Regions from separate parts of the Stappia sp. P2PMeth1 genome, predicted to be linked through region 3. Evidence: predicted binding sites of a transcription regulator. Region 3 holds the regulator's gene; each other region holds the start of a gene.
The links. The regulator LexA, encoded in region 3, represses DNA repair genes until DNA is damaged. The targets are predictions, from matches to a motif close to TGTTCNNNNTGTGTTCNG.
Positions count from the first base shown of each region.

Region 1: the regulator LexA is predicted to act here: its motif matches at 4,949-4,966, upstream of P2PM1_RS07435 (DNA recombination protein RmuC).
Region 2: the regulator LexA is predicted to act here: its motif matches at 6,615-6,632, upstream of P2PM1_RS00430 (ATP-dependent helicase).

Region 1 covers NZ_FYAW01000014.1:107,689-117,246, forward strand. Annotated here, with positions in the region: gene dapE (succinyl-diaminopimelate desuccinylase) at 1-42, shown strand, start outside; gene P2PM1_RS07405 (DUF2189 domain-containing protein) at 272-1,144, shown strand; gene truA (tRNA pseudouridine(38-40) synthase TruA) at 1,066-1,914, opposite strand; gene P2PM1_RS07415 (GNAT family N-acetyltransferase) at 1,944-2,471, opposite strand; gene fmt (methionyl-tRNA formyltransferase) at 2,571-3,506, opposite strand; gene P2PM1_RS07425 (MarC family protein) at 3,572-4,204, opposite strand; gene def (peptide deformylase) at 4,244-4,762, opposite strand; gene P2PM1_RS07435 (DNA recombination protein RmuC) at 4,967-6,148, shown strand; gene P2PM1_RS07440 (hypothetical protein) at 6,289-6,615, opposite strand; gene P2PM1_RS07445 (glyoxylate/hydroxypyruvate reductase A) at 6,879-7,823, shown strand; gene P2PM1_RS07450 (hypothetical protein) at 7,837-8,220, opposite strand; gene P2PM1_RS07455 (NlpC/P60 family protein) at 8,611-9,504, opposite strand; gene P2PM1_RS07460 (MarR family winged helix-turn-helix transcriptional regulator) at 9,546-9,558, opposite strand, start outside.
Region 2 covers NZ_FYAW01000002.1:94,357-103,914, reverse strand. Annotated here, with positions in the region: gene lpxC (UDP-3-O-acyl-N-acetylglucosamine deacetylase) at 1-531, shown strand, start outside; gene P2PM1_RS00445 (outer membrane protein assembly factor BamD) at 762-1,628, shown strand; gene recN (DNA repair protein RecN) at 2,040-3,713, shown strand; gene ligA (NAD-dependent DNA ligase LigA) at 3,852-6,542, shown strand; gene P2PM1_RS00430 (ATP-dependent helicase) at 6,687-9,122, shown strand; gene P2PM1_RS00425 (50S ribosomal protein L11 methyltransferase) at 9,218-9,558, shown strand, end outside.
Region 3 covers NZ_FYAW01000015.1:136,251-145,808, reverse strand. Annotated here, with positions in the region: gene gltX (glutamate--tRNA ligase) at 1-275, opposite strand, end outside; gene P2PM1_RS08075 (ComEC/Rec2 family competence protein) at 486-3,245, shown strand; gene lexA (transcriptional repressor LexA) at 3,398-4,114, opposite strand; gene glp (gephyrin-like molybdotransferase Glp) at 4,563-5,777, opposite strand; gene moaC (cyclic pyranopterin monophosphate synthase MoaC) at 5,811-6,344, opposite strand; gene trpC (indole-3-glycerol phosphate synthase TrpC) at 6,348-7,172, opposite strand; gene trpD (anthranilate phosphoribosyltransferase) at 7,165-8,193, opposite strand; gene P2PM1_RS08045 (peptidylprolyl isomerase) at 8,306-9,558, opposite strand, start outside.

The DNA.
Region 1 (9,558 bases), on a different contig from region 3:
GCCATCTATCGCCGCTTCCTCGACAGCTATTTCGCCGGCTGACCGACAGGCGTCTCCCCCCGCCTTGCAACCCGCATCGGTTCGTCTCTCCCCGCGCCCCGCACGTATCTTTGCGAAGGTGACGGATTGACGCAGGTCTGTTTCAGTGGTCCTGCTTGTTGCAGTGTCTGGAAACAAGGGTCCACGGCTGCGAGGGAGGCAGGCAATGACGGTCGAGCAGGACAAGAGCGCGCTTTCGGGGGACGCGCCTTCGGGGAATGCGCCTTCGGGAATGCCGGCCCGGCGGCCCGATCCCACCCGGGTCAACGCCATCGGCTTCGATGCCATCGTCGATGCGCTCGGTGCCGGCATGCGCGACTTCCGGGCGGCGCCGCGCTTCGGCCTGTTCTTCGGCTTCGTCTATGCCGCCGGCGGCATATTGGTGCTGCTCACCGCCTCCGCCCTGCATATGAGCTATCTCAGCTATCCGCTGGCGATCGGCTTCGGCCTGATCGGCCCGTTCATTGCCGTCGGCCTCTATGAGGTCAGCCGCCGGCTGGAGACCGGCGCGCCGCTCGACTGGCCGGGCGTGCTCGGCGTCATCTGGGCGCAGCGCCGGCGCGAGCTCGCCTGGATGGCCTTCGTCGTGCTGTTCGTCCAGATCATGTGGATGTATCAGGTGCGGCTGCTGCTCGCCCTGTTCCTCGGCTTCAAGTCCTTCGCCTCCTTCGGCGCCTTTGTCGAGGTGGTGGTGACGACGCCGGAAGGGCTGATGTTCCTGCTGATCGGCAATGTCATCGGCGCGGTGCTGTCGGTGGTGCTGTTCTCGCTCACCGTCGTCTCCTTCCCGATGCTGCTCGACCGGGACGTCGACTTCATCACCGCGATGATCACCAGCGTGCGCTCGGTCGTTACCAGCCCGAAGCCGATGATCGGCTGGGCGCTGGTGGTCACCGCGACGCTGCTGCTGGCGATGCTGCCGCTGTTCGCCGGGCTGATCTTCGTCCTGCCGGTGCTCGGCCACACCACCTGGCATCTCTATCGCAAGCTGGTGCCGCCCGCCCCGCTGGAGGAACCGGCGGGCGCTCAGTCGCCCGAGGCCTCTTCGCCCTCCGCCTCCCCGGCCGCCGTCGCGGGATCGGCGCCCGAAAGCCCGGCCCTGTAGGCGGCGAGCAAGGCCGCGTCCTCCTCCGCCGGGCGGTAGTCGACCCGCGTCAGATACAGCCCGTCGGGCGGCGCCACCGGGCCGCAGGCCTCGCGGTCGCGCGCCGCCAGCGCCCTGGCGACGTCCTCCGCTCCCCAGCGCCCCTCGCCGACCAGCCGCAAGGTGCCGACCATCGAGCGCACCTGGTTGTGCAGGAAGGAGCGCGAGGAGCACTCGGCGATCAGGCTCTCGCCCTCGCGGCGCACGCTGAAGGCTTCCAGCGTCTTCCACGGGCTCTTCGCCTGGCAGCGCGAATGGCGGAAGGTGGTGAAGTCGTGATGGCCGACAAAGACCTGCGCCGCCCCGTGCATCGCCTCGGCATCGAGCGGCTTCTTGACGTGCCAGGCAAGGCCCAGATCGTGGGTCAGCGGCGCCAGCCGGTTGACGATGCGGTAGCGATAGTGCCGGCGGATCGCCGAAAAGCGGGCGTCGAATCCCTCATGCATCTTCTCGCAATCGAGGATCGCCACCGGGTCCGGCTGGCAATGGAAGTTGAGCGCGCCGAGCACGGTCGCCGCCGGCCAGTCCTTTTCCAGATCGAGATGGGCGACCTGCCCGGTCGCATGCACGCCGGCATCGGTGCGCCCCGCCCCGCCGATCGTCACCGTCTCGCCGGAAAACGCCGTCACCGCCCGCTCGATCACCGCCTGCACGGAGGGGCCGTTGGCCTGCCGCTGCCAGCCCACGAAGGGGCGGCCGTCATAGTCGACTGTCAGCTTGTAGCGGGGCATGAACGGGATCGGCTCGCCGGTTCTCGCGGTTATTCGAAGGCCTCGAAGGGCGTGGCGAAAGTGACCTCGATGGGCAGGGCGGCAACCGCCGCCTCGCTCAGCGCCAGCGCCTGGAAGGCCGCCCCCGCATAGGGGCCGGCGACCTGTTTCGCAAGCTCCGCGTCGAAGCCGAAGCGCGGATAATAGGCCGGCGGTCCCAGCACCAGCACCAGATCCTCGCCCGCCTCGCGCAAGGCGTCGATCCCGGCGCGGATCAGCGCCGCGCCGATGCCGCCGCGCTGGCGGTCGGGACTGACGGACACCGGCGCCAGGCAGGTGATGGCAAGGCGGTGGCCGGCGCCCGCGCCCGTTACCCGCGAGAAGGCGACATGGCCGACGATCCGCCCGTCCCGGTCGACTGCCACCCGCTCCAGCACCAGCGCGCCGCAGGAGCGCAGCGCGTCGACCAGCCGCGCCTCGCCCTCCTGGCCGAAGGCGGTGGCGATGACCATGGCGATATCCGCCTCGTCGGCGGGCGTCGCAGGGCGGATCTCGGGTTCAAGCGCGGGATGGGTCATCGTCTGGATCGTCCGTTCGGCGTGTGGCTACAGCGGCGTACCGGGTGGCTGGCCGGCATCATAGCCTGCCGGCAAGCCGCTTGGCGACGTGGGGCGGCTTCAGGCGAGCCGGAGACCTGCGCCGAGCTGCGCGCCGCGCTGGAACTCGGCCGCCGGCATCGGCTTCTTGCCGGCCCGCTGCAGTTGCACCAGCCGCAGCGCGCCGCTGCCGCAGGCGACCAGCAGCTCGTCGCCGGCTGCCAGCAGCGTGCCCGGTTCGCCGGTGGCGCCTTCCTCCAGCGAACTGCGCAGCACCTTCACCCGCTCGCTGCGACCGGCGATCTCCATCTCGCACCAGGCGCCGGGAAAGGGCGAGAGCCCGCGCACATGGTCGTGCACCTCGCGCGCCGACCGGGTCCAGTCGATGCGGGTCTCCGCCTTGTCGATCTTGCGGGCATAGGTGACGCCCTCCTCCGCTTGGCGGGTCGGCACCAGGGCGCCGCGCGGCAGGGCGGCGAGCGCGCGCACCATCAGGTCGGCGCCGAGCACCGACAGGCGGTCGTGCAGCTCGCCGGCCGTCATCTCCGGCCCGATCGCCAGCTTCTCGGCCATATAGACCGGACCGGTGTCGAGCCCGGCCTCCATGCGCATCACCTCGACGCCGGTCTCGGCATCGCCGGCCATGATCGCCCGGTTGATCGGCGCCGCGCCGCGCCAGCGCGGCAGCAGCGAGGCATGCAGGTTGAGGCAGCCATGCACCGGGATATCGAGCACCGCCTGCGGCAACAGCAGGCCATAGGCGACGACGACGGCCGCGTCCGGCGCCAGTTCGGCAAGGGCGGCTTGCTCCTCCGCGCTCTTCAGCGACGGCGGGCAGCGAACCGGAATCCCCAGCGTCTCCGCCGCCTGATGCACCGCCGACTTGCGCTCCTCCATGCCCCGGCCCGCTTTTCGCGGCGGCTGGGTGTAGCAGGCGACGACATCGTGACCCTGGCCGACGATCTCCATCAAGGTCGGAACGGAAAACTCCGGCGTTCCCATGAAGACGATGCGCAGGCTCATGATTGCTCCTTGGTGGGCGCGCGCGGGTGGGCGCGGAATGCAGGGTCAGGCGAGGCGCGTCAGGCAAGACCCGGCAGCAGGGTCTTGAGGCTCGCCACCATCATCTCCATGGCGATGGCGGCGAGGATCATGCCCATCAGCCGGCTCATGATGCTGATCGCGGTGCGGCTCAGAATTCGCGACAGCATTGGCGCGGCGAAGAAAGTGGCAGCGAACACGGCGACCATGGCGGCGAGCGCCGCCACCAGGGCGATCTCCTGCGCGGCCCCGCGCGCCTGCTCGCGGAAGATGATGATGGTCGAGATCGAGCCGGGCCCCAGCAGCATCGGCACGGTCAAGGGGTAGATGCCGGGATTGTCGACGCTCCGGTGATGCTCTTTCTCTTCATCGGTGCCGGCCTGGGCGCTGCTTTCGCCGCCATGCAGCATGGAGAGGGCGATCAGCAGGATCAGCAGCCCGCCGGCGAGGCGGAAGCCGTCGATGCTGATGCCGAACAGCGCCAGGATCGCCTCACCGCCGAAGAAGACGATGACCGAGCCGGCAATGAGGCCGAAGGTTGCGGTCAGGGCGACGGCGCGCTGTCCGGCGGCGTCCCGGTCGCTGGTCAGCGCCAGGAACACCGGCAGATTGGCGACCGGGCTCATGATCGCGAAAAGCGCCGCGAAGACCTTGAGGAAGAAGGCGATGTCCATGCGTCCGGCTCCCGGGTCGCAGGTTCGGGGTCGGCCGGCTCAGGCCTTCTCGGACAGGCGGGCCTGTTTCTGGAACTTCTTCACGACGCGGTCGCGCTTCAGCTTCGAGATATGGTCGATGAACAGCACGCCGTTCAGGTGGTCGATCTCGTGCTGCAGGCAGGTGGCGAGCAGGCCGTCCGCCTCGATCTCGCGCGCCGCGCCCTCGCGGTCGAGGAAACGCAGGCCGATGCGCTGCGGCCGCTCCACGTCCTCGTAATATTCCGGGATCGACAGGCAGCCCTCCTGATAGACGGAGTGCTCCTCGGATTCCCAGACGATCTCCGGGTTGATCACCACCAGCGGCGCCGGCGTCTCGCCCTCGCGCGCCACGTCCAGCACCAGCATCCGCTTCGGCACGCCGATCTGGATCGCGGCCAGCCCGATGCCCGGCGCGTCGTACATGGTCTCCAGCATGTCGTCGGCCAGTTGCCGCACCGCGTCGTCGACGCTGGCGATCGGCTCGCTGACCAGGCGCAGCTTGGGGTCCGGCAGGATGATGATGTCGCGTTTCGTCATGGTGCTGAGATATGGGAGAAGGCCGGCCGCGTCAACGCGCCGATGCGCCCGGAACGCACGATTTCCGCGGGTTATGGCCGCCGGCGAAGGAGCTGCCGGCATCCTGCGCGCCCCCGGCGCTCCTCTACCTGCTCGCGGCGGCCGCGCGCGCCCCCTTCGCCTGCGCCGTTTCGCTGCACCGGCAAATGTTCTATCTTTGTTTCCATGGAGGCGATTCTCTTCACCCAGCTCGGCCGGCCGGTGTCGCTTGGCGAGGCGCTTGTCGGTGCCGCGCTGCTGCTGCTCGGCGCGGCGCTGCTGACGCTCGTCTCCGTGTCGCGGCAGGCGGGCCGGGCGCGCGATGCCGAATGGCGGGCCGCCGAACAGGCGCGCGAGCTCGAGGCGCGGATCGCCGCCCTGCTCAAGGTCCAGTCCGAGATGACCGGGCGGATGCAGACCATGGCCGAGGTCTTCGGCTCGCGGCAGGGCGACCTGATGCGCGCGGTCAACGAGCGGCTCGACGGCATGAGCCACAAGCTCGGCCAGTCGATGGCCGAGACCACCCGGCGCACCCATGACGGGCTGCGCCACCTGCACGAGCGCCTCGCGGTCATCGACCGGGCGCAGGCGACGATCCGCGACCTCTCCGGTCAGGTCGGGGCGCTGCAGTCGATCCTCGACAACAAGCAGGCGCGCGGCGCCTTCGGCCAGGGCCGGATGGAGGCGATCGTCCAGGACGCGCTGGCGCCGGGCGCCTACTCCTTCCAGGCGACCCTGTCGACGCGGGTGCGGCCGGACTGCCTGATCCATCTGCCGAACGGCGCCCCGCCGCTGGTCATCGACGCCAAGTTTCCGCTCGAGGCCTATAACGAACTCAGGCAGGCCGAAGGGCCGGAGCCGCTGAAGCAGGCGCGCGCCCGGTTCCGCCGCGACATCGGCAAGCACCTTGCCGACATCGCCGAACGCTACCTCGTCCCCGGCGAGACCCAGGACACGGCCTTCATGTTCGTGCCGTCGGAAAGCATCTTCGCCGAGATCCACGAGCAGTTCGCCGATCTCGTCCAGAGGGCGCACCGGGTTCGGGTTGTCATCGTCTCGCCCTCGCTCCTGCTGCTGTCGATCCAGGTGGTCCAGTCGGTGCTGCGCGACGCAAGGCTGCGCGAGGAGGCGCACCGCATCCAGGCCGAGGTCGGCCATCTCGTCGCCGATGTCGACCGGCTCGACGAGCGGGTCCGCAAGCTGCAGCAGCATTTCGGCCAGGCCGGCCGCGACATCGAGCAGATCCTGATCTCCACCGACAAGATCGGCAAGCGCGGCCGCAGCATCGGCGATCTCGACCTTGCCCCGCCGCGCGGCGAGCAGGCCGAAGCCGAGCCTGGCCGTCTCGACCGTTACGCCGCCGACTGACCTTCACGACTGACCTTCATGCCCCGGCATTATACGCGAGCCGCACCCTGCGGGGATAACGGTTCGCGCGCGCCGGAGGCCCGTGCCGGGGATAGGACGGGGACAGACGCTTGCGGCGCGTGGGGACAAGCCAGCCGGCGTCAGCGTGCCTTGCGGATCGGCGCCGTCTCGCTGTCCGTGTCGGACGACACCCGCACCGTGGCCGCCGTGCCGGCGTAGTTCCGCTCGGTATAGCGGAACTCCTTGTCGGTCAGCACGTCCGGACAGAGGTCGGCCCCTTCCCTAAGCGTCACCTCGATGCGGTAGACCGGCGGCTCCGACTTGTCGAGCCCGGCGAACTCCGCCAGCACCTCGTGGCAGGGTGTCGGCGCGGTCACCTTGCCGGTCACATGCAGGGTCGGCGTGCGACCGGGGCCCGGCATCAGGTTGACCCATGCGACCACCTCCTTGACGTCTCCGATATCCATTTGTCCTCTCCCCCGGGAAAGCGCGTTTGCGACAGGAAAATCAATTTCTCGCGAATTTGAGACGGAATTTTGCAAAATTTCTCTCAAAAATTGATTTCATTGCGCAGCACACCTGTCAAGCGAATTGCCGCAGCGGCAGAGGAGGACGGCCATCGGCCTTTTTGCGCCAGAGGCTTGGCTTTGCGGCACTTTTTTCGTCCCGGGTGCTGCACAGATCGGCGGAAGATGCTCTAAGGAGGGAAATATTCGTTTGGAGGACCCTCATGAGCCTGCTGATCGCCGTCAAGGGCTGGAACCCCGCCGCCTGGGCCGCGCGCCTTGGCAAGCACCTGCCGGAGCACGAGGTCCGGTCCTGGCCCGACGCCATCGGCGACCCCGCCGCGATCCGCTACGCGCTGGCCTGGAAGGCCCCGGCGGAGGCCCTCGCCGCCTGCCCGAACCTCGAGGTTATCTTTTCGCTGGGCGCCGGCGTCGACCACCTGCTGGCCCAGCCCGGACTCCCGGACGTGCCGGTGGTGCGCGTGGTCGATCCGGACCTGACCGCGCGCATGACCGAATGGGTGGTGCTGCAGGTGCTGCTGCACCATCGCCAGCATCTCGCCTACGCCGCGCAGCAGCGCGAGGGCGTCTGGCGCGACCTGGAACAGCCGGCGGCGCGGCAGGTTCGCGTCGGCCTTCTGGGGCTCGGCGTGCTCGGCGCGGATGCCGCCAAGGCCTTGGCAAGATTGGGGTTTGACGTCGCGGGCTGGGCGCGCGGGCCCAAGCGGATCGACGGTGTCGCCTGCTATGCCGGCGAGGGCGAACTCGACGCCTTCCTCGCCCGCACCGACATTCTGGTGAACCTGCTGCCCTTGACGCCGGAGACGCATGGCCTCGTCGATTACGGCCTCGTCTCGCGGCTGGCACGCGACGGCGCGCTTGGCGGACCGGTCTTCATCAATGCCGGGCGCGGCGGCAGCCAGGTCGAGGCGGATCTCGTCCGAGCGCTCACCGACGGCACCTTGAAGGCGGCAAGCCTCGACGTGTTCGAGACCGAGCCGCTGCCCGCAAGCAGCCCGCTCTGGGCGCTGGAGAATGTGGTGATCACGCCGCATGTCGCCGCCGAAAGCGATCCGGAGGCGATCTCCGCCTATGTGGCCGAGCAGATCCGCGCCTATGAGGCGGGCGGCGAACTTCGGAATCTTGCAGACAAAGCAACAGGTTACTGAAAGGCCCAGCCGGTCAGCAGTGGAAGCGGCGGGCGCGCTGGAACCACAGGTCGATGATCTCGCGCACCACCCGCTTCATCTCGCGCGGCAGCGTCGGCTTCTCGTACACGACGTCGAACCAGTCGTTGTCGCTGGCCGGCGACGGCGCTGCGGCGCCGGTCAGCCCGACCAGCGGCAGCGTGCTGCTGTCGTAGCGCTGGCGCAGGCGGCGGGCGAGATCGCCGGCGCCGGTGCCCGGCAGATCGAGCGAGGCGACCACACAGTCGAAGGGCGGGCCGGCGGCCGCGTCCGGGGTCGACAGCAGCTCCAGCGCCGTCTCCACCGAGCCGACCCGGCGCACGCGAATGTTTCCCGTCACGCTTTCGAGTGCCAGACGGAAGGCCATTGCATCGTTCACGTTGTCTTCAACGTGAAGAAAAACAGCATGTGGCAAGACATGAAGCATGATCGATCAGTGATCCGTTGAATAGCGGCAAAGACGTTTACATCCGCGACCTGTCGGCAGCCTGACGAAACATCCGATTTTTGTGATCCTTGCGGACTTGCGAGCTTCGGCGTGACCCGTGGGAAGCTCGCGGTCCGTCTCAATGGCGCGAAACAGCGCTCGCGCAACGTCGAGGCTGATATAGTTACAGCCTAAAGCAATTTCAACTGCATTCCCTGCATATCTGATACGCTAGGGAAACGGGTCGTTTTGCGGAATTTCCTTTTAGGGAAGAGCAAGCAAATTTCGGAAACGACTTGAAATTCTGTCGAAACGACAAGCGCTTGTCGCCGGTCGCCGAAATCAGAGCCGGCGGCAGGCGGTCACCGCGCCCCATTCGGTGGCGGCGATCCGGGTGAGCGCCGCGTCCAGCGGCTCGCGGGCGACGCTCATCGTGCGACCGTTGGCATGCAGCAAGGTGGCCGGATCGCTCAGGATGCCGACATGGCCCTTCCAGAACAGCAGGTCGCCGCGCCGCAGCTCCGGCAGGCCGGCGGAGATGTCGAGCGCGGTGCCGGCTTCGGCCGCCTGCATGTCGCTGTCGCGCGGCAGCAGATGGCCGGCCTCCGCCGCCGCAAGCTGCACCAGCGCCGAGCAGTCGAGCCCCAGCGACGTCCGCCCGCCCCACAGATAGGGCGTGCCGAGCAAGCCTTCGGCGACCGCCACCCAGTCGGCGACCCTTTCGCCCAGCGGCATCAGGTGGCGGGCGACCATGGCGCTGCCGTCGTCGAGCAGCGCGTAGTCGAGGCCGCGCGTCACCGCCGTGCCGACGACGCGCACCCGCGCGCCGAGCGAAATCAACGAGAGCGGCGGCCGCTTCAGTTCGGCCTCCGGATAACGGAAGCTGCGCGGCACGCAGACCCGGTGGGTGGCCGGCGGCCCGGCCTCGCCGAGGCAGCCGGCCGGCAGGAAGCCGACATAGCCGTCGGTTGCGAGCTGGCCCCAGGCCCAGCCGTCGTCGCGGATCTCGTAGAGATCGAAGCTCTCGCCGTAGAGCACTTCCGTGTCGATCGAGCGGGCCGCATCCGGCGCGGGGCGCAGCGGCGCCGAGGCGGCCGCGATGCGCATCGGCACCGGATCGGCGAAGCGCTCAGCCGCGATCCGGCCGCGATAGCGGCTCGCCGCAAGGTCCGTCCGGACGGGATGGATGCGGCGGTCGAGGGCGGGGCCGGGGGTGGCGGCGGTGTCGCTGGGCATGCGGTTCTCGGACTTTTTCGAGGCCCCGCGCGGGGCTGCGGTCAGCGATGCATC
Region 2 (9,558 bases), on a different contig from region 3:
GCCGTTCGCGTCGACCAGGGCAGCGCCTGGTGCGAGCTGCGCCCGCATGAGGGCTGCCGCTTCGACGTGACCATCGATTTCGATGCCGAGGTGATCGGCCGCCAGTCGATGGTGCTGGACCTGACGCCGGACAACTTCCGCACCGAGCTGTCGCGCGCCCGCACCTTCGGATCGGTGCAGGACGTGAAGAAGCTGTGGTCGATGGGCTTTGCCCTCGGTTCGTCGCTGGACAATTCCGTGGCGATCTCCGACGGCAAGGTGATGAACCCGGAAGGCACCCGCTGGCGCGACGAGTTCGTGCGCCACAAGATGCTGGACGCGGTCGGCGACCTGGCCCTGGCCGGCCTGCCGTTCCTGGGGCTCTATCGCTCCTACAAGGGCGGCCACCGGATGAACCATGCCATCCTGGTCGAGCTGTTCGAGAATGCCGGCAAGGACGCCTTCGAGATTGTCGAGGGCACGTTCGAGCGGCCGGTGATGGCGCCGGTCCTGGAGATGCCGATGCTGGCGATGGCGCAGGGCGCCTCCTGAGCGATCCTGGGCGAGCGGGCCGCGTCGGTATGGCGAAAACGACATCGCCGAAAACGACAGGCCACAAAAAAGCGACAAATGTCCCTCACATGGCGTGACGTGGTCGGGTGTTTTCCGTTAGAACACGCGCAGATCGGACCCGAGGGCGCGCCATCACGGCGCCCCCGCCGGTCACTCCGGATTGTCCGGGCGGGCCGAACAGGTCCGAGTTCGAGGAGTGAGTTGACGTGATGGTGGCAGTGTCGAGTTCCAAGGCGAGGGAAACCGTGTCCAGCGGTCTGCGCAAGGCCCGGATCGCCTCTGTCGCCCTGCTTGCGATCACCCTTGCCGCCTGTTCCTCGACCAAGGACGACGACGACTTCTCCACCAACGACACGCCGCCGGAAGTGCTGTTCAACGAGGGCCTGTCGCTGCGCAACGAGGGGCGCCTGTCGGATGCCCGGCTGAAGTTCCAGGAAGTCGACAAGCTCCATCCCTATTCCGAGTATTCCCGCAAGGCGCTGATCAACCTTGCCTTCCTGAACTACTCGTCCGGCAAGTATCCGGAGGCGATCACCGCCGCCAAGCGCTTCACGACGCTCTATCCGGGCAGCGAGGACAGCGCCTACGCGCTCTACATCATCGGCCAGTCCTACCACAAGCAGATCCCGGACGTGACGCGCGACCAGGAGATGACGCAGCGGGCGCTTGCCGCCTATGGCGAGCTCATCCAGCGTTTCCCGAACTCCGAATATGCCAGCGACGCCGCCGCCAAGGTGCGGGCGGCCCAGGATCAGCTCGCCGGCAAGGAAATGGAAGTCGGCCGCTACTATCTGAAGCGCAAGCACCAGATCGCCGCGATCAACCGCTTCAAGGTGGTGGTCACCAACTACCAGACGACCCGCCATATCGAGGAGGCGCTGTTCCGCCTCACCGAGAGCTATTATGCGCTCGGCGTCGTCAACGAGGCGCAGACCGCGGCCGCCGTGCTCGGCCACAACTATCCCGACAGCCAGTGGTACAAGGACGCCTTCAGCCTGCTGAAGACCGGCGGCTATTCCCCGAGCGAGGATTCGGGAAGCTGGATCAGCCGCGCGTTCAAGGGCATCTCGCTCTAGTCACCCGACTCTGAAGTTCGTCACATGTCTCGGCATGCTCTGAACGAACTTCAGATTCAAAAGGGTGACCAGAGCATATTCCGTTCAGATCGAACCGATCTGAACGACGAGAATATGCTCCAGGTATTGAATCTGGAGCGATTTCTTATCGATCAGGTGAGTCCACCTGATCGGAAATCGCTCTAGCAAATCTATGTTTCCAGTGTGGTTTTCGAATTTGAAATACGCTCACCGGCACGCTGCAAAAATGAGGCGTATTTCAAATTCGCCACACTAGCATCCACGTCGGTAATGGCTTGCCGCTGCGTGGCCAGTTTGGCATTGCGGGGGCGGGGCACCACCAGCTACACCTGATGCGGTTTCCCGTGCGCGTCGCCGCACATGTCCAGTCCGGCCCGGTCACCCGCTCGCATGCTCGCTGCGCTTGCCATTCGAGATATCGTCCTGATCGACCGGCTCGATCTCGCTTTCGGTACCGGCATGTCGGTGCTGACCGGCGAGACGGGCGCGGGCAAATCCATCCTGCTCGATGCCCTGAGCCTTGCCCTTGGCGGGCGCGGCGATGCCGGCCTGGTGCGCCACGGCCAGGGGCAGGGCCAGGTGACGGCCGCCTTCGACGTGCCGATGGCGCATCCGGTGCGCGCGATGCTGCGCGAGAACGATCTTGAGGCCGATGGCGACGTCATCCTGCGCCGGGTGCAGGCGGAAGACGGCCGCAGCCGCGCCTTCATCAACGACGCGCCGGTGAGCGTTGCCCTGCTGCGGCAGGCGGGCGGGCTGCTGGTCGAGATCCACGGACAGAACGAGGCGCGGGCCTATACCGATCCGGCGGAGCATCGCCGGCTGCTCGATTCCTTCGGCGGCTGCGAGGCGGAGTGCGCGGCGGTCGCCAGCGCCCATGCGGCGATGCGCAAGGCGGCGCGCGCGCTGGCCGAGCAGGAGGAGCGGATCGCGGCGGCGCGGCGCGAGGCCGATTACCTGCGCGCCTCCGCCGAGGAGCTGTCGAAGCTTGCACCGGTTGCCGGCGAGGAAACCGAGCTTGCCGATCGCCGCCAGTCGATGATGCAGGTGGAGAAGATCGCAGGCGACCTCGGCGACTCCTTCGACCTGCTGAACGGCACGGCCTCGCCCATTACCGAGATCGCCGCGCTGTGGCGGCGGCTGGAGCGCAAGGCCGAGCAGGCGCCCGGCCTCTTGTCCGGGCCGGTCGGTTTCCTCGCCGAGGCGCTGGACCGGCTGGAGGATGCGCGTGCGGGCCTCGAAGCCGCGGTGCGCGAGACGGAGTTCGATCCGCGCGCGCTGGAGGCGACCGAGGAGCGGCTGTTCGCCTTACGCGGGGCGGCGCGCAAGTTCCAGGTGCAGGTCGACGACCTTCCGGCCCTGCGCGAGCGGTTCGAGGCCGATCTTGCCGCGCTCGATGCCGGCGAGGAGGCGCTGGCCGGCCTCGCCGCCGCGGCCGAGGCGGCGCGGGCCGACTATGACGCGAAGGCGGCGGCCCTGAGCGAGCGGCGGCGGGCGGCGGCCAAGTCGCTGGAAGAGGCCGTTTCCCGCGAGTTGCCGGACCTGAAGCTGGAGCGGGCGCGCTTCCTCGCCAACCTGGAGAGCGACCCGGACGCCCGATCCCGCGAGGGCATCGACACGGCCGAATTCTGGGTGCAGACCAATCCGGGCACCCGGCCGGGGCCGATGATGAAAGTCGCTTCCGGCGGCGAGCTGTCGCGCTTCCTGCTGGCGCTGAAAGTGTCGCTGGCCGACAAGGGCTCGGCGCCGACGCTGGTCTTCGACGAGATCGACACGGGTGTCGGCGGCGCGGTGGCGGAGGCCATCGGCAGCCGGCTGGCGCGGCTTGCCGGCAAGGTGCAGGTGCTGACCGTCACCCATGCGCCGCAGGTGGCGGCGAAGGCGGGCGGACACTTCCTGATTCTCAAGGAAGACGCCGGCGAGGACCGGGTGGCGACCAGGGTGCGGCGGATCGATGTCGATCACCGGCGCGAGGAGATCGCGCGGATGCTGGCCGGCGCCACCATCACCGACGAGGCCCGGGCGGCCGCCGACCGGCTGCTGGCCGACGCGCCGCGCGCTTAAGCGGCTGAACCAAGGCTGGAAAAGCGCGCCGCCGCCCTTTGCCTTGCCCGATCCCGGCGCCATACTCCCTGTCGCGAGCCGGGCGGCGAACGCCCGGTCCCGTGCCGCACGATCCGATGCCAGAAGATGCGATCCCCCATGTCCGACAACGATCTCTCGTCCCGCGCCGTCGAAGACCTGACCCTGGAAGAGGCCGCGCTGGAGCTGGAACGGCTGGCGAAGGAGATCGCGGCTCACGACCGGCGCTATCACGGCGAGGACGCGCCGGTCATTTCCGATGCCGACTATGACGCGCTGAAGCGGCGCAACGACGAAATCGAAAAGCGGTTCCCGGACCTTGTGCGCTCCGACAGCCCGTCGCTGCGCGTCGGATCTGCGCCGGCCGAAGGCTTCGGCAAGGTCACCCATGCGATCCCGATGCTGTCGCTGGACAATGCCTTTGCCGACGAGGACGTGCGCGACTTCTTCGGCCGCATCCGCCGCTTCCTGAAGCTCGATCCGCTGATGGGGGCGATTGCGGTGACGGCCGAGCCGAAGATCGACGGGCTGTCGCTGTCGCTGCGCTACGAGAAGCGGCGGCTGGTCAGCGCGGCAACGCGCGGCGACGGCACGGTCGGCGAGAATGTGACGCAGAACGCGCTGACCATCGAGGACATCCCCCAGCGCCTGCCGGATACTGCGCCCGACATCGTCGAGGTGCGCGGCGAGGTCTATATGCGGCACGAGGACTTCCGTTCGCTGAACGCGCGGATGGAGACGCAGGGCGGCAAGGTCTTCGCCAATCCGCGCAATGCGGCGGCCGGCTCCCTGCGCCAGCTCAATCCGGAGGTGACGAAGGCGCGGCCGCTGCGCTTTTTCGCCTATGCCTGGGGCGAGATGAGCGAGGTGCCGCGCGCCACCCAGTTCGAGATGGTGCAACTGCTCGGCGAGTGGGGCTTTTCGATCAACGACCGCATGGTCCGCTGCGAGAGCGTCGAGGAGATCCTTGCGGCCTATCACGGCATCGAGGAGGAGCGGGCGCTGCTCGGCTACGACATCGACGGCATGGTCTACAAGGTCGACCGGCTCGACCTGCAGGCCCGCCTCGGCTTCGTCTCGCGCGCCCCCCGCTGGGCCATCGCACACAAGTTCCCGGCCGAGAAGGCCTTCACCGTGCTGCGCGGCATCGAGATCCAGGTCGGGCGCACCGGCGCGCTGACCCCGGTCGCCAAGCTGGAGCCGGTGACGGTGGGCGGCGTCGTCGTGTCCAATGCGACGCTGCACAATGAGGACTATATCAAGGGCATCGGTCAGACCGGCGAGCCGATCCGCGGCGGCAAGGACATCAGGGTCGGCGACACGGTGCAGATCCAGCGCGCCGGCGACGTCATTCCGCAGGTGATAGAAGTTCTGCTTCCAAAACGCTCACCCGATTCAAGACCGTACAGTTTCCCAACTGTTTGTCCCGTTTGCGGAAGCCATGCAGTTAGAGAAGTAAACGCGAAGACTGGAAAGCTTGATGCTGTAAGGCGCTGTACAGGAGGCTTGGTGTGTAGAGCTCAGGCCGTAGAAAGTTTGAAACATTTTGTTTCCAAGCAAGCCTTAGATATTGACGGTCTTGGAGAGAAGCAGGTTGAATTCTTCTATTCCTTGCCTCTCTCAGAGGGTGGAGTGCGGAGCCCGTCTGACATATTCACAATTGAACAGAGAGACTCTGAGTCTTCTCTCAAGAAGTTGAGCAATAGAGACGGTTGGGGTGAGGTGAGTGCTAGGAAGTTATTTTCTTCAATTAGGGAAAGTAAAAATACTTTTCTTAATAAGTTTATATTTTCCCTTGGAATTCGACATATTGGAGAGGGTAACTCCAATATAATAGCGCGACATTTCGGTTTTGTTGAGAATTTTTCCAATTTCATTGAGAGGGTATTGAGTGAAAGGCAGTCTATTTGGGTCAGTGCTGTGAATAAATATTCTGACTATATGGGAATTGATGCTGAGGATGTTTCGGATATCTGGATGGAGTATGCAGACCTTGCTCGCTCCGCATATTGGCGGGAGAGATCTGGTGCGGCGAAACTAATGCTTATACCCGGAGTTGGAGGCATTAGATCTCGTCGTATCATGCTGTGTGTGGCGATATATTGCGATAATAAATCTGTATCTGTTGAGGAAATCTCTGAGGATGAGATTGTTTTCGCAATTTCTAGAGGTGTTTTAACAAAAAAATCTGTCGATAAAATATTAAATGAATCAAGAATGGGGGGAATTGACTTCTTTGGGAGAGTTAAGAATTCTGTTTCTATTGCAAAAAATAGTTGGATTGATCTATCTTCTGATTTGAAGGGAGTTTTTAAATTGGATGATGGTGTGGATGGTTTAATAGGTAATAGAAGCTGGATTGAATTTGCTCAATATCATATGGATATGTTGGATAGAGAATTTAAATTGATTTCGGACTTAAACCAAATTGATGGGATTGGGGACGCAGTTTGCTATTCGTTTCTGAGTTTTTTCTCGGAGAAGAAGAATGTGGATTACATTGAGGAATTGGTTTTCCCAACAGAGGGGCGCGCCCCGCTTTTAAATGTTCAGCCGTACCTTTTTGAAACTCCATCAGGTTCTCCTGTCGCCGGCAAGACGCTGGTCTTCACCGGCACGCTGGAGAAGATGAGTCGCGCCGAGGCCAAGGCGCGGGCCGAGGCGATGGGGGCGAAAGTCTCCGGTTCGGTGTCGAAGAAGACGGACCTCGTCATCGCCGGTCCCGGCGCCGGCTCCAAGCTGAAGACGGCGGAGGAGCTGGGCATCAAGGTGATCGATGAGGACGCCTGGATCGAGATGGCGGGGGGCTGACGGGCGGTTGCGCCGGCGGACGGACGCCGTGTGCAGGCGCGGCCCTGCCAAGTGGCGGCAAACTTGCTATATTGGTCCAAATAGCGAACAGATTCGCGGGTACGATCCGCGAGCGAACCCATCGAGCCCGAGATCCGACAGTCGATGCCCGATTCCCAAGGCGACCGCCTTTCCGCCCTGCAGCGGAGCGCCACTCCCTCCGGCAGCGGCATTGCCGCGCGCGCGCGGGCAGCGCTCGGGCCGCGACCGCCCGAACCCGGCTCCTATCTCGACGGGCTCAACCCGGAGCAGCGCGAGGCGGTGGAGGCGCTGGACGGCCCGGTGCTGGTGCTGGCGGGGGCGGGAACCGGCAAGACCCGCGTCCTGACCACGCGCATCGGCCATATCCTGGCGACGCGGCGCGCCTTCCCAAGCCAGATCCTGGCGGTGACCTTCACCAACAAGGCCGCCCGCGAGATGAAGGAGCGGATCGAGCGGCTGATCGGCGAGAGCGCGGAAGGGATGCCGTGGCTCGGCACGTTCCACTCCATCTGCGTCAAGATCCTGCGCCGGCACGCCGAGCTGATCGGCCTGAAATCCGGGTTCTCGATCCTCGATACCGACGACCAGATCCGCCTGATCAAGCAGATCATCCAGGCCGAGGGGCTGGACGACAAGCGCTGGACGGCGCGGGCCTTCGCCAGCCAGCTCGATGGCTGGAAGAACCGCGGCCTGACGCCGGACCAGGTGCCGGAGGGCGAGGCGCGCTCCTTCGGCAACGGCAAGGGCCGGGCGCTTTACGAGCAGTATCAGGAGCGGCTGTCGATCCTCAATGCCGCCGATTTCGGCGACCTGCTGCTGCATGTCATCACGCTGTTCCGCAACAATCCGGACGTGCTGGCCGAGTATCAGGCCCGCTTCCGCTTCATGCTGGTGGACGAGTATCAGGACACCAACATCGCGCAGTACCTGTTCCTGCGGCTGCTGGCGCAGGGCAACCGCAACATCTGCTGCGTCGGCGACGACGACCAGTCGATCTATGGCTGGCGCGGGGCCGAGGTCGACAACATCCTGCGGTTCGAGCACGACTTTCCCGGTGCCAAGGTGATCCGGCTGGAGCGCAATTACCGCTCGACCAGCCATATCCTGGCCGCCGCCTCGCATCTGATCGCCCATAACGAGGGGCGCTTGGGCAAGACGCTGTTCACCGATGTCGTCGACCCGGACGGCGAGGAACTGCGCGTCAGCGTCGCCGCCGCCTGGGACTCCGAGGAAGAGGCCCGCGCCATCGGCGACGAGATCGAGGCGCTGCAATCCAAGGGGCACAGCCTCGAGAGCATGGCGATCCTGGTGCGCGCGTCGTTCCAGATGCGCGAGTTCGAGGACCGCTTCGTCACGCTCGGCGTCAACTACCGGGTGGTCGGCGGCCCCCGCTTCTACGAGCGCATGGAGATCCGCGACGCGATGGCCTATTTCCGCTGCGTGGTGCAGCCGGCCGACGATCTCGCCTTCGAGCGCATCGTCAACACGCCGAAGCGCGGTCTCGGCGAGGCCAGTTTGAAGCTGGTCCATGCCTATGCGCGGGCGAACCGCATCCCGCTCATGCAGGCGGCCTCGGACCTGTGCCAGACCGAGGAACTGAAGCCGAAGGCGCGCACGACGCTGCGCATGCTGCTCGCCGATTTCGACCGCTGGCGCGACCTGGTGCCGGCCATGTCGCATACGGAGCTGGCCGAGATCGTGCTGGACGAGAGCGGCTATACCGAGATGTGGCGCAACGACCGCTCGGCGGAGGCGCCGGGCCGGCTCGACAACCTGAAGGAGCTCGTCCGCTCGATGGACGAGTTCGAATCGCTCGCCGGCTTCCTGGAGCATGTGGCGCTGGTGATGGACCGGGACGCGGGCGGCAGCAACGAGGCGGTGTCGATCATGACGCTGCATTCGGCCAAGGGGCTGGAATTCGACACGGTGTTCCTGCCCGGCTGGGAGGAAGGGCTCTTCCCGCATCAGCGCGCGCTCGACGAGAGCGGCCGCGCCGGGCTGGAGGAAGAGCGCCGGCTCGCCTATGTCGGCATCACGCGGGCGCGGCGGCGGGCGAAGATCTGGTTCGCCTCCAACCGGCGCATCCACGGCATGTGGCAGAGCTCGATCCCCTCGCGCTTCCTCGACGAATTGCCGGCCGATCATGTCGAGGTGGTGGAGCAGTCCAGCAATTACGGCGGCTATGGCGGCGGGGGATACGGCGCCAGCCGCTTCGACACGCGCGATCCCTTCAAGTCGAGCTATTCGACGCCGGGCTGGCAGCGGGCGCAGCGTTCGCAAGCGCAGGGCGGCGCTGGTGGTGGCGGGTTCGCCGGGCGGATGGGGTCGACCAGTGGCCGGCAGTCGGGCAGGCAGTCGGGCGGGCCGCGGATGATCGAGGGCGAGCTGGTCGCCAAGTCGGTGTCCGACACGCCGTCGGCCTTCGCGATGGGCGAGCGGGTGTTCCACCTCAAGTTCGGCTATGGCGAGATCGTCGGCATCGAGGGCAACAAGCTGACCGTGCAGTTCGACAAGGCGGGCCGCAAGAAGGTGCTCGACAGTTTCGTCGAGCGGCACTGAGCGGCGCTCGTTTCGCTATCCGATGCGAATGCGATTGATGCGGCCCGCTTGCGGGCGCTATAGGGCGGGCGCCGTTTCCTGTCTCCGGAGAGATCATGTCCACCATCCGTGTCCGCATCACCGCCCTCGAGATCGAGGCGAAGCGCATCTACGAGCTGCTGTCGCGCGACTTCGAGGATGACGGCAACCCGGTGACGGTGTTCGAGGCTTCGGCGGACGGGCGCGAGTGGACGGCCGAGATCCTCCTGTTCGACATGAGCGCGAGCGAGGCCGCCGATCTGGTCAAGGACCGGCTGGGCGCGGACGCCTTCGCCGCGCCGGTCGAGGCGGTGGAACTGGAAGACATCAACTGGGTGGAGAAGAGCCTTGAAGGCCTGTCGCCGGTGCAGGCGGGCCGTTTCTTCATTCATGGCGCGCATGACCGGGCGAAGCGCCC
Region 3 (9,558 bases):
ACCAGGCTCTCGGCCGCCTCGCGGTGGCGGGCGGCGCGGGCGAACTGCGAGATCGCCTCGCCCTGCCAGTCGAGACCGAGCCAGGTCAGCCCGTCGAGGATCGCGGCAATCGCCGCATCGGTGCTGCGTTCCCGGTCGGTGTCCTCGATCCGCAGCAGCATCTGGCCGCCGAAGCGGCGGGCATAGAGCCAGTTGAACAGCGCCGTACGGGCGCCGCCGATATGCAGATAGCCGGTCGGGGAGGGCGCAAAGCGCGTGACGACGGGAGAGTTCATTCAACAAGGCCTCGTGATCGGTGGCGGAGCCGGCGCGGTGCGTCCGGACAGCCTTCGGAATTATCGGTGCCGTTTCGCGTCTTGCGCGAAGGTCGGTTGCAATGCAACGCTTCGGTCCTGGCACGGTCGGCGACCGTGTAGCACAGCGGCGGCGCGCCACCAATGCCCGAGAGATCGGCAGCGCGCGGCCAGGGCGGAGGGGCGGCTGGGGTGTCCCGGGCAAGCGAGGGCGACGAGGACAGGCAGGTGCCGCCGGGCGGGCTCCCGGAGGCACTGCCGGGCGCTTTGCCGGAGCGGCAGGGCAGCCGAGGCGGCGGCCGGGGAGACCCGCGCCGCTGGCCTGCGCTTGCCTCGCCGCCGCTCGCGGCCCTGCTCGCCCGTCGCCGGGCGGCTCGCGCAGGATGGCACGAGGAAGAGGGGGCGGGGACAAGATTTGCCGCCGCCTGCCGCGAAAGCCTGGCGCAGGGGCGGGGGCTTGCCTTCGCCGCGCTCGCCTTCAGCCTCGGCATTGCCGCCTATTTCCGACTGCCGGCGGAGCCGCAGGTGCTGGTCGTCGCGCCGGCGACGCTGCTGGCCTGGGCCGGCTGGCGGCTCGCCGGGCGGCGGGGGGCGGGGGCGCTGCCGCTCTTGGTGCTGGCCCTCGTGCTGTCGGGGCTGCTGGCGGGGACAGCGCGCACCGCGCTGGTCGCAGCCCCGGTGATCGACCGGGCGCGCAGCCTCACCGTCAGCGGTTTCGTCGAGGAGGTCGAGCGCACCGGGCGGGGCGTGCGGCTGGTGCTGCAAGTGGTGAGTGCCGAGCGGCTGGCGGCCGAGGCGACGCCCCGCCGCGTCCGGGTGTCGCTGCGCGGCGCCGCGCCGACCGACCTGCCGCGGGTGGGCGAGGCGGTGACGCTGCGCGCAAGGCTGGCGCCGCCGGCGCCCGCGGTGATGCCCGGCGGCTATGACTTCGCCTTCCGGGCGTTCTTCGACGGGATCGGCGCCAGCGGCTTTGCCTTCGGCGCGCCGCGCCGCATCGACCTCGGACCGGCGCCGCTCGCCTTGCGGGCGAAGGCCGAGGTCGCCGGCCTGCGCCAGGCGATTGCCGCGCGCATTCTCGCAGCGCTCGGCGAGACGCCGGCGGCGGCGCTCGCCATCGCGCTGATCACCGGCGACCGCTCGCTGATCCCCGAGCCGGTGACGGAGGCGCTGAGGACCGCCGGGCTCGCCCATATCCTGGCGATTTCCGGCCTGCACATGGCGCTGTTCGCCGGCTCCGTCTTCTTTGTCGTGCGCGCCGCGCTGGCGCTGTCGCCCCGCCTTGTCCACGGCGCCCGGATCGAGGCCGTCGCGGCCCTGGCCGCGCTGCTGGCGGCGGCCTTCTATCTGACGATTTCCGGCGGCTCGATCGCGACGCAGCGGGCGTTCCTGATGATCGCGCTGGTCCTGGCGGGGCGGATCTTCGCCCGGCGGGCCTTGACCCTCAGGAACGTGGCGATCGCCGTCTTCGTGATCCTTGCGGTCATGCCCGAGGCGCTGCTCGATCCCGGCTTCCAGATGTCCTTTGCCGCCGTCATCGCGCTGGTCGCGGCCTATGAGGAGCTGACCCGGCGGCGGCTGGCGCGGGAGCAGCGCGCCCTGCCGCGCCGGGGCCTGCTGCCGCGGGCGACGGCAGGCGCGATGGGGTGGATCTGGGGCCTGCTGCTGACCTCGCTGATCGCCGGCGTGGCGACCGGGGCGATCGGCGCCTATCACTTCCACCGGATCGCGCCGCTGGGGCCGCTCGGCAACCTGCTGGCGATGCCGGTGGTGACGCTGGTGGTGATGCCCTTCGCGGCGCTGTCGCTGCTGCTGCTGCCCTTCGGGCTCGAACTCCTGCCGCTGCTGGCGATGGGGGCGGGCGTCGACCAGGTCGTCGCCATGGCGCAATGGGTGAAGGAGCTGACGCCGGAGGACGGGGTGATCGGCGCGCCCTCGCTCGCCGGCACGCTGGCGGTGGTGGCGGCCGGGCTCACCGCCTGCCTTGCGCCGCGCGGCTATCGCCGCGCCGCGCTGGTCCCGCTCGCCGCTTCCGTGCTGTTCTATGCGGGGCACCGGCAGCCGGACATGCTGGTCTCGGCGAATGGCGGGACGCTCGCCCTGCGCGATGCCGCCGGCGTGCTGCGGGTGTCGGGACGGACGAGCGGCTTCCTGCCGGAGGTCTGGCTGCGGGCGGAAGGGGTCGGCGTGCGCCATCACCGCGAGCGGCGGATCGCGCGCGCGGACATGCGCTGCGACGACACGGCCTGCCTGCTGCGGGCGCATGGTCCGCCGGGACTGGGTCCACCCGCCGCCCATGCTCCGCCCGCCCAGGGACGGCCCATACAGGACCCGCCTGCACAGACCCCGCCCATACAGGACCCGCCCATACAGACCCCGCACGCACAGGGTCTGGCCAAACGGGACCGGCCAGGACAGGCTCCACCGCTGCAGGCTCCACCCTTGCAGGGCCCGCACGCACAGGGGCAGCCGGAGACGTCGCCCGCCGCGCAGGTGCCCGGCGCTCAGACGTCTGTCCCTCAGGTGCCCGCCGCACAGACGTCTGCCGCACAGACGTCTGTCGCTCAGGTGCCCGGCGCACGGCATGCACCCGCAGACGGGCCAACGGAGGCGGGTGGAAGGCCCGGTCCCGCGGCGCAGGGTCCGCCGGCGCTGCTGGTCTCGCTGGTGCGGGACAGCGCCGCCTTCGAGGAGGACTGCCGCAAGGTCGATATCATCGTCTCGGCGCTCAACGCCCCGCCCGGGTGCCGGGCGCGGCTGGTGATCGACGGGGCACGGCTTGCCCGGGAGGGCGCCGTCGCGCTCACTTTCGGTGCGCCGGATATCCCGGTCGCGTCCCGATCAACGCCCGCACAGGCACCGTCCGCTGCGCCGTCGCCCTCGAGCGCAGGTGGCGCTCTTGCCGTCGCGGTGCGCCCGAGCTACGGGCTTCGCCGGCCCTGGATGCCGAAATGACGCCGAAATGACGCCCAACTGCCGCCGGACTCACGCCCAACGGGCAATGCCTCATCCGAACCGGGCGCGCCGGCCCGGCGCCGAAGGGCTCTCTCAACGCGGGCCCCAGCCTCGGCCCGTTCAGCCGTGGCCCGCCCGCCCTGGGTCCGCCCTCAGTAGCGGCGGAACAGCGACACCAGCTTGCCCTGGATGCGCACCCGTCCGGGCCCGAAAATGCGGGTCTCATAGGCCGGATTGGCCGCCTCCAGCGCCACGGAGGCGCCCTTCTTGCGCAGGCGCTTCAAGGTCGCCTCCTCGTCGTCGATCAGGGCGACGACGATGTCGCCGCTGTCGGCGCTGTCGGAGCGGCGGATCACCACCGTGTCGCCGTCGAGAATGCCGGCCTCGATCATCGAATCGCCGCGCACTTCCAGCGCATAGTGATCGCCAGTGCCGAGCAGGTCGGCCGGCATGGCGATGGTGTGGCTGTGCGTCTGGATCGCCTCGATCGGCACGCCGGCGGCGATGCGGCCCATCACCGGGATCTCAACGCTGTCATTGGCCGGCATCGGCGGGGGGGGGGGGGCCTCGACCGGCGGCAGCTTGCCGCGCGAGCCCTCGATGACGGAGGGCGAGAAGCCCTGGCCGCGCGCCGAGGCAAGGCCGGGGGAGACGGATTCGGGCAGCTTGATGATCTCCAGCGCCCTGGCGCGGTTCGGCAGGCGGCGGATGAAGCCACGCTCCTCCAGCGCCGTGATCAGCCGGTGGATGCCCGACTTGGAGCGCAGGTCGAGCGCGTCCTTCATCTCATCGAAGGAGGGCGGAACGCCGGTCTCCTTCAGCCGCTCATGGATGAACAGGAGCAATTCGTGCTGCTTGCGCGTCAACATGCGCGTGGGTCCCCCCGTTCCGGTTCAGACGTCTCGGCGCAAGCGCCGCCAAATTCCAAAACCCATGACGTCCTACGTCGTGTGGTCGAGCACCTTCGGCTCGGGCCTTCGGATCATGCCGTCGGCGCGAGCGTTTCCGCCTCCGCCGCCATCGCCGCGCGCACCCCCCTTATTGGTGGCCGTGCAAGGGCATGGAGCACCACCAAGGGAGCCGCCCATCGCGACTCAAGCCCATGTACAAATCATGAACGCAGTCTAACCGTTCCCGCCTTGTTCCACAAGCGATTCCGCCCGCCAAGGCCGCGCCAGGTCGAGATGTCCTGCGTCCGGCGAGAGATGACCGGCGCGGACCTCACCCTCGATGCGGCGCAGGCGCGCAGGAAACCGTCCTCTTTTCAAGAGTTTGCGAGATCGGCTCGGGCAAGGTTCGGGCGCTGTATCGGAGGTTCTAGCCCTGCGGCAGGCGCAGAACCGGCACCGGCGTGCCGGCGGGCGCGGGGGCGGCGTGGGGCGGGCGCACCACCAGCGCGTCGGCGCGGGCGAGCGTTGCCAGCATCGAGGAATCCTGCCGTTCGAACGGCGCGACGCGCTCCGTGCCGTCGTTCTCGCGCAGGATGCGGGCCCTCAGATAGTCCTCGCGCTGGTCGTTGCCGCCGATATCGGCGGCCAGCGGCAGCAGGTCTGCGTCGCGCCGGTGCGGCGGGCGGCCGAGCAGGGCCTCGATCAGCGGCCGCAGGAAGAGAACGCCGCAGACGAGGCTGGAGACGGGATTGCCGGGCAGGCCGAGGACGCGCATGTCCTCGATCCGGCCGGCCATCAGCGGCTTGCCGGGCCGCATGGCGATGCGCCAGAAGCCGAGGTCCATGCCGGCGGCGGCGAGGACCTCCTGCACCAGGTCGTGGTCGCCGACGGAGGCACCGCCGAGGGTGACGAGAATGTCGGCCCGGGCCGCACGCGCCTCGGCGATCTTGCCGGCGATGTGCTCACGCCGGTCGGCGGCGATGCCGAGCTGCAGCGCCTCGCCGCCGCAATCCTCGACGAGCGCGGCAATGCCGGCATGGTTGGAGGCGATGATCTGGTCCGGTCCCGGCTGCTCGCCCGGCTCGACCAGTTCGTCGCCGGTGGCGAGGATCGCGACCTTCGGCCGGCGGCGCAGCTCCAGAGCGGGATGGTTCATGGCGGCGGCCAGCGCAAGCCGGCGATAGTCGAGCCGCGTGCCGGCGGCGAGCAGCACCTCGCCCTTGGTGAAATCGAGCCCGGCGGGGCGCACGAAACGGCCGAGCGGGGCGCTGTCCAGCGCGGTGACAGCGTCGCCGTCGCGACTCGTGTTTTCCTGGATCAGCACGGTGTCGCTGCCTTCGGGAAGCGGCGCGCCGGTGAAGATGCGGACGGTCTCGCCGGCGCGGATGGCACCCGCAAAGGCGCGGCCCGCCGGGGCCTCGCCGATCAGCTTCAGCGTTGCGGGGGTGGCGGCGATGTCGGCCGCGCGCACGGCATAGCCGTCCATGGCGGAGGCGGGAAAGGGCGGCTGGGTGCGGGTCGCGGCAAGGTCGGCGGCGAGCACGCGGCCATTGGCGCTGGCGAGCGGCACGGTCTCTGCTCCGAGCGGTTTGACGCCGGTGAGTAACCGCGCCAGGGCCTCGTCGACCGAGATCAGCGCCATGTCAGCCATGCCCCATTCTAGCCGGGCCTCATATCAGCCTGGTTGCGTCTCGCTCGCTGCCGTCCAGTCGCCGGACTTGCCGCCGGACTTTGCGACAACGCGGATGCCGCCGATGGTCATGCCCCGGTCGACGGCCTTGGCCATGTCGTAGATCGTGAGGCACGCGAGCGAACAGGCGGTCAGCGCCTCCATCTCGACGCCGGTCTGGCCCGAAACGCGGGCCATCGCGGTGACGCGCAGGCCCGGAAGCGCCTCGTCCGGCACGATGTCGACGGCGACCTTGGACAGCAGCAGCGGATGGCAGAGCGGCACCAGTTCGTGGGTGCGCTTGGCGGCCATGATGCCGGCGATGCGGGCGGTGGCGATGACATCGCCCTTCTTCGCCGAGCCGGAGAGGATCAGCGCCAGCGTTTCCGGCTTCATGCGCACATGGCCTTCGGCCCGCGCCTCGCGGGAGGTCACGTCCTTGGCCGAGACGTCGACCATGTTGGCCGCGCCGCTCTCGTCCAGATGGGTCAGGCGCGGGGAAGCGTCTCCGGAAGGGTCGCCAGAAGGGGTATCGGCCATGGCCTACTCCGCCGCAAGGTCAGTTCGCGCAAGGCCGGGCCGCGCCAGCAGCGCGCGGGTCGCGCCGGCGACATCGTCCTGGCGCATCAGGCTTTCGCCGATCAGGAAGGTGGTGATGCCGCAGCGCTCCATCCGGGCAAGGTCCTGCGGGGTGAAGAGGCCCGATTCGCCGACGACGAGACGGTCGTCCGGGATCATCCCGGCCAGTGCCTCGCTGGTTTCCAGCCGCGTCTCGAAGGTCTTCAGGTTGCGGTTGTTGATACCGATCATCGGCGAGGTAAGGCGCAGCGCGCGCTCCAGCTCGGCCGCGTCATGCACCTCGATGAGCACGTCCATGCCGAGGCCGAGGGCGGTGGCCTCAAGGTCGGCGGCGAGCGCGTCGTCGACGGCGGCCATGATGATCAGGATGCAGTCGGCGCCCCAGGCGCGGGCCTCGAACACCTGATAGGTGTCGTAGAGGAAATCCTTGCGCAGGGCCGGCAGCGCGGTGGCGGCGCGGGCCGCGACCAGGAACTCCGGCGCGCCCTGGAAGGACGGGGTGTCGGTCAGCACGGAAAGGCACGCCGCCCCGCCGGCCTCATAAGCGCGGGCGAGCGCCGGCGGGTCGAAATCGGCGCGGATCAGGCCCTTGGAGGGGCTCGCCTTCTTGATCTCGGCAATCAGGCCGAAGTCGCCGGCGGCCTCGCGGGCGCGCAGCGCCTTGAGAAAGCCGCGCGGGGCATCGGCTGCGGCAGCGCGCCGTTCGATCTCGGCCTGCGGCACGGCAGCCTTGGCAGCAGTGATCTCCTCGCGCTTGTAGGCGCCGATCTTTTCCAGGATGTCAGTCATCGGCGCCGGCCTCGTTCGACACGTCGACGAGGCGGGCAAGGCGCGCCCGCGCGCTGCCGCTGTCGATGGAGCTCGCGGCCATCGCGACGCCCTCGGCAAGGGAGGCGGCGCGCCCGGCGACCACCAGCGTCGCGCCGGCATTCATCAGCACGGTGTCGCGATAGGCGGATTTTTCGCCCTCCAGCACCGCCCGCAGGGCCACGGCGTTTTCCGGCGCCTCGCCGCCCTTCAGCTCGGCGGGATCATGGAACGCAAGGCCGACATCCCGCGGCGAGACCTCGAACAGCCGGATCTCGCCGTTTTCCAGCGCGGCGACGCTGGTCGGGCCGGTCGTGGTGATCTCGTCGAGACCGTCGGAACCGTGCACCACCCAGGCCGCTTCCGACCCGAGGGCGGCGAGCACGTGGGCGATCGGCTCGACCCATTGCCGGGCGAAGACGCCGACCATCTGCCGTTTGACGCTGGCCGGATTGGACAGCGGGCCGAGCAGATTGAAGATCGTGCGGGTGCCCAGTTCCGCGCGGGCCGGGCCGACATGCTTCATCGCCGAATGGTGGTTCGGCGCGAACATGAAGCCGAGACCGGCCTCGCGGATGCAGCGGGAGATCCGCCCGGGGGTGATGTCGATGTTGACGCCGAGCGCGGCGAGCACGTCGGCGGCACCCGACTTCGACGACAGCGAGCGGTTGCCGTGCTTGGCGACGGGAACGCCGCAGCCGGCGACCACGAAAGCCGAGCAGGTGGAGATGTTGTAGCTGCCCGAGGCGTCGCCCCCGGTGCCGACCACGTCCACCGCATCGGCGGGGGCGACGACCGGGGTCATCTTGGCGCGCATCGTCGCGACGGCGCCGGCGATCTCGTCGACGGTCTCGCCGCGCACCCGCAGGGCCATCAGGAAGCCGCCGATCTGCGAGGGGGTCGCGGCGCCCGACATGATGATGTCGAAGGCCGCCTCCGCCTCCTTGCGCGAGAGGCTGTGTCCGTCGGCGGCCTTGGCGATCAGGGTCTTGAGGTTGCTCACGGCGTCGTCCTTGCAAGCGATCCGGCGAAACGGTCCGGCGAAACGGTCGGGCCAAACTGTCCGGCCAAACGGGTCGGACCAATCGGGGCCGGCCAAACGGGGTAGGGAGGTGCTAGCTGCCGCCCTGGCCGATCACCCGGTTGATGTTGGTCTGGTTGATGCGGACGCCGAGCCTTGCCTCGCGCTCGCCGATATACTGGCCGACGATCGAGTTCTGCAGCGCGTCGGCGAGATGCTGGTCCAGGGCCGCGATCTCGCTCGCCTCGCGGAAGAAGGCGGGGGCGGTCGCCCCGGTGACGCGATAGACGACGCGCCGGTCGCCGTCGCCGGCGGCCGTGCCCGTCGTGCCGACGGGGCCGGCGAACACGCCGGTGACCGCCTGGGCGGGCAGCGGCAGATCGTTGCCGTTGCGCTTGATGCCGGAGGCGGAGGCGACCGTCAGGCCGCGCGCTTCGGCAATGTCGGCCAAGGACTTGCCGCCCTCGACCTCTTCGAGGATCTCGGCGGCGAGCGTGTCGAGACGCTCGCGGCGCTGGTGGGCCATCCAGGCGTCCGCGACCTGCTGGCGCACTTCCTCAAGCGTGCGGTCGCGAGCCGGAATGACCTCGCGCACCTCGAACCACAGGAAGCCGTTGCGGCCGAGCTGCAGCATGTCGGCCTCGATGCCGACATCGCTCTCAAAAACGTCGGAGACGAGGTCGTTGACGTCCGGCAGCGGCACTGCCTTGCCGGCCTCGTCCTTGCCGGCGCTGTCGAAGGCGGCCGGCGTGTCGAGAGACAGGGAGAATCGCTCCGCGATCTCCTGCAGAGTCGCGCCGCCGGCGCGGGCGTCCTCGATCTCGTCATGCAGGTCGAGCACCTCGCGCTCGGCAAGGCGCAGGGCGATCTCGCGGCGCAACTGCGGGGCGACGTCCTCCAGCGGCGACTGGTGCGCCTCGGTGACCTCGGCGACCTTGAGCAGGACCGAGGTGAACCGTCCCTCGACGACGTCGGAGGTCTCGCCCTGCGCCAGCGAGAAGGCCGCTTCCGCGATCGCCGGATCCAGCAGGTCGCCGCGCGCCATGTTGCCGAGTTCCACCTGCGCTTCCGTCAGGCCGCGCTCGGCGAGAATGTCCTCGAAGGTCCGGCCTTCGGCGAGAGCGGTGCGCGCCGCCTCGACCGCGGCCGCGTCGGGCAGCGGGATCTGCAGGATGCGGCGGCGCTCCGGCTCGCCGAAGCGGCCGCCGGAGGCCTGGTATTCGCGGCGCAGCTCGTCCTCGCCAACCGCGTCCGGGCGGGCGATGCGCTCCGGCGTCAGCGCCAGAAGCGCGACCTTGCGATATTCGGGGGCGCGGAACCGGGCGCGATTGTCCTCGAAATAGGCGG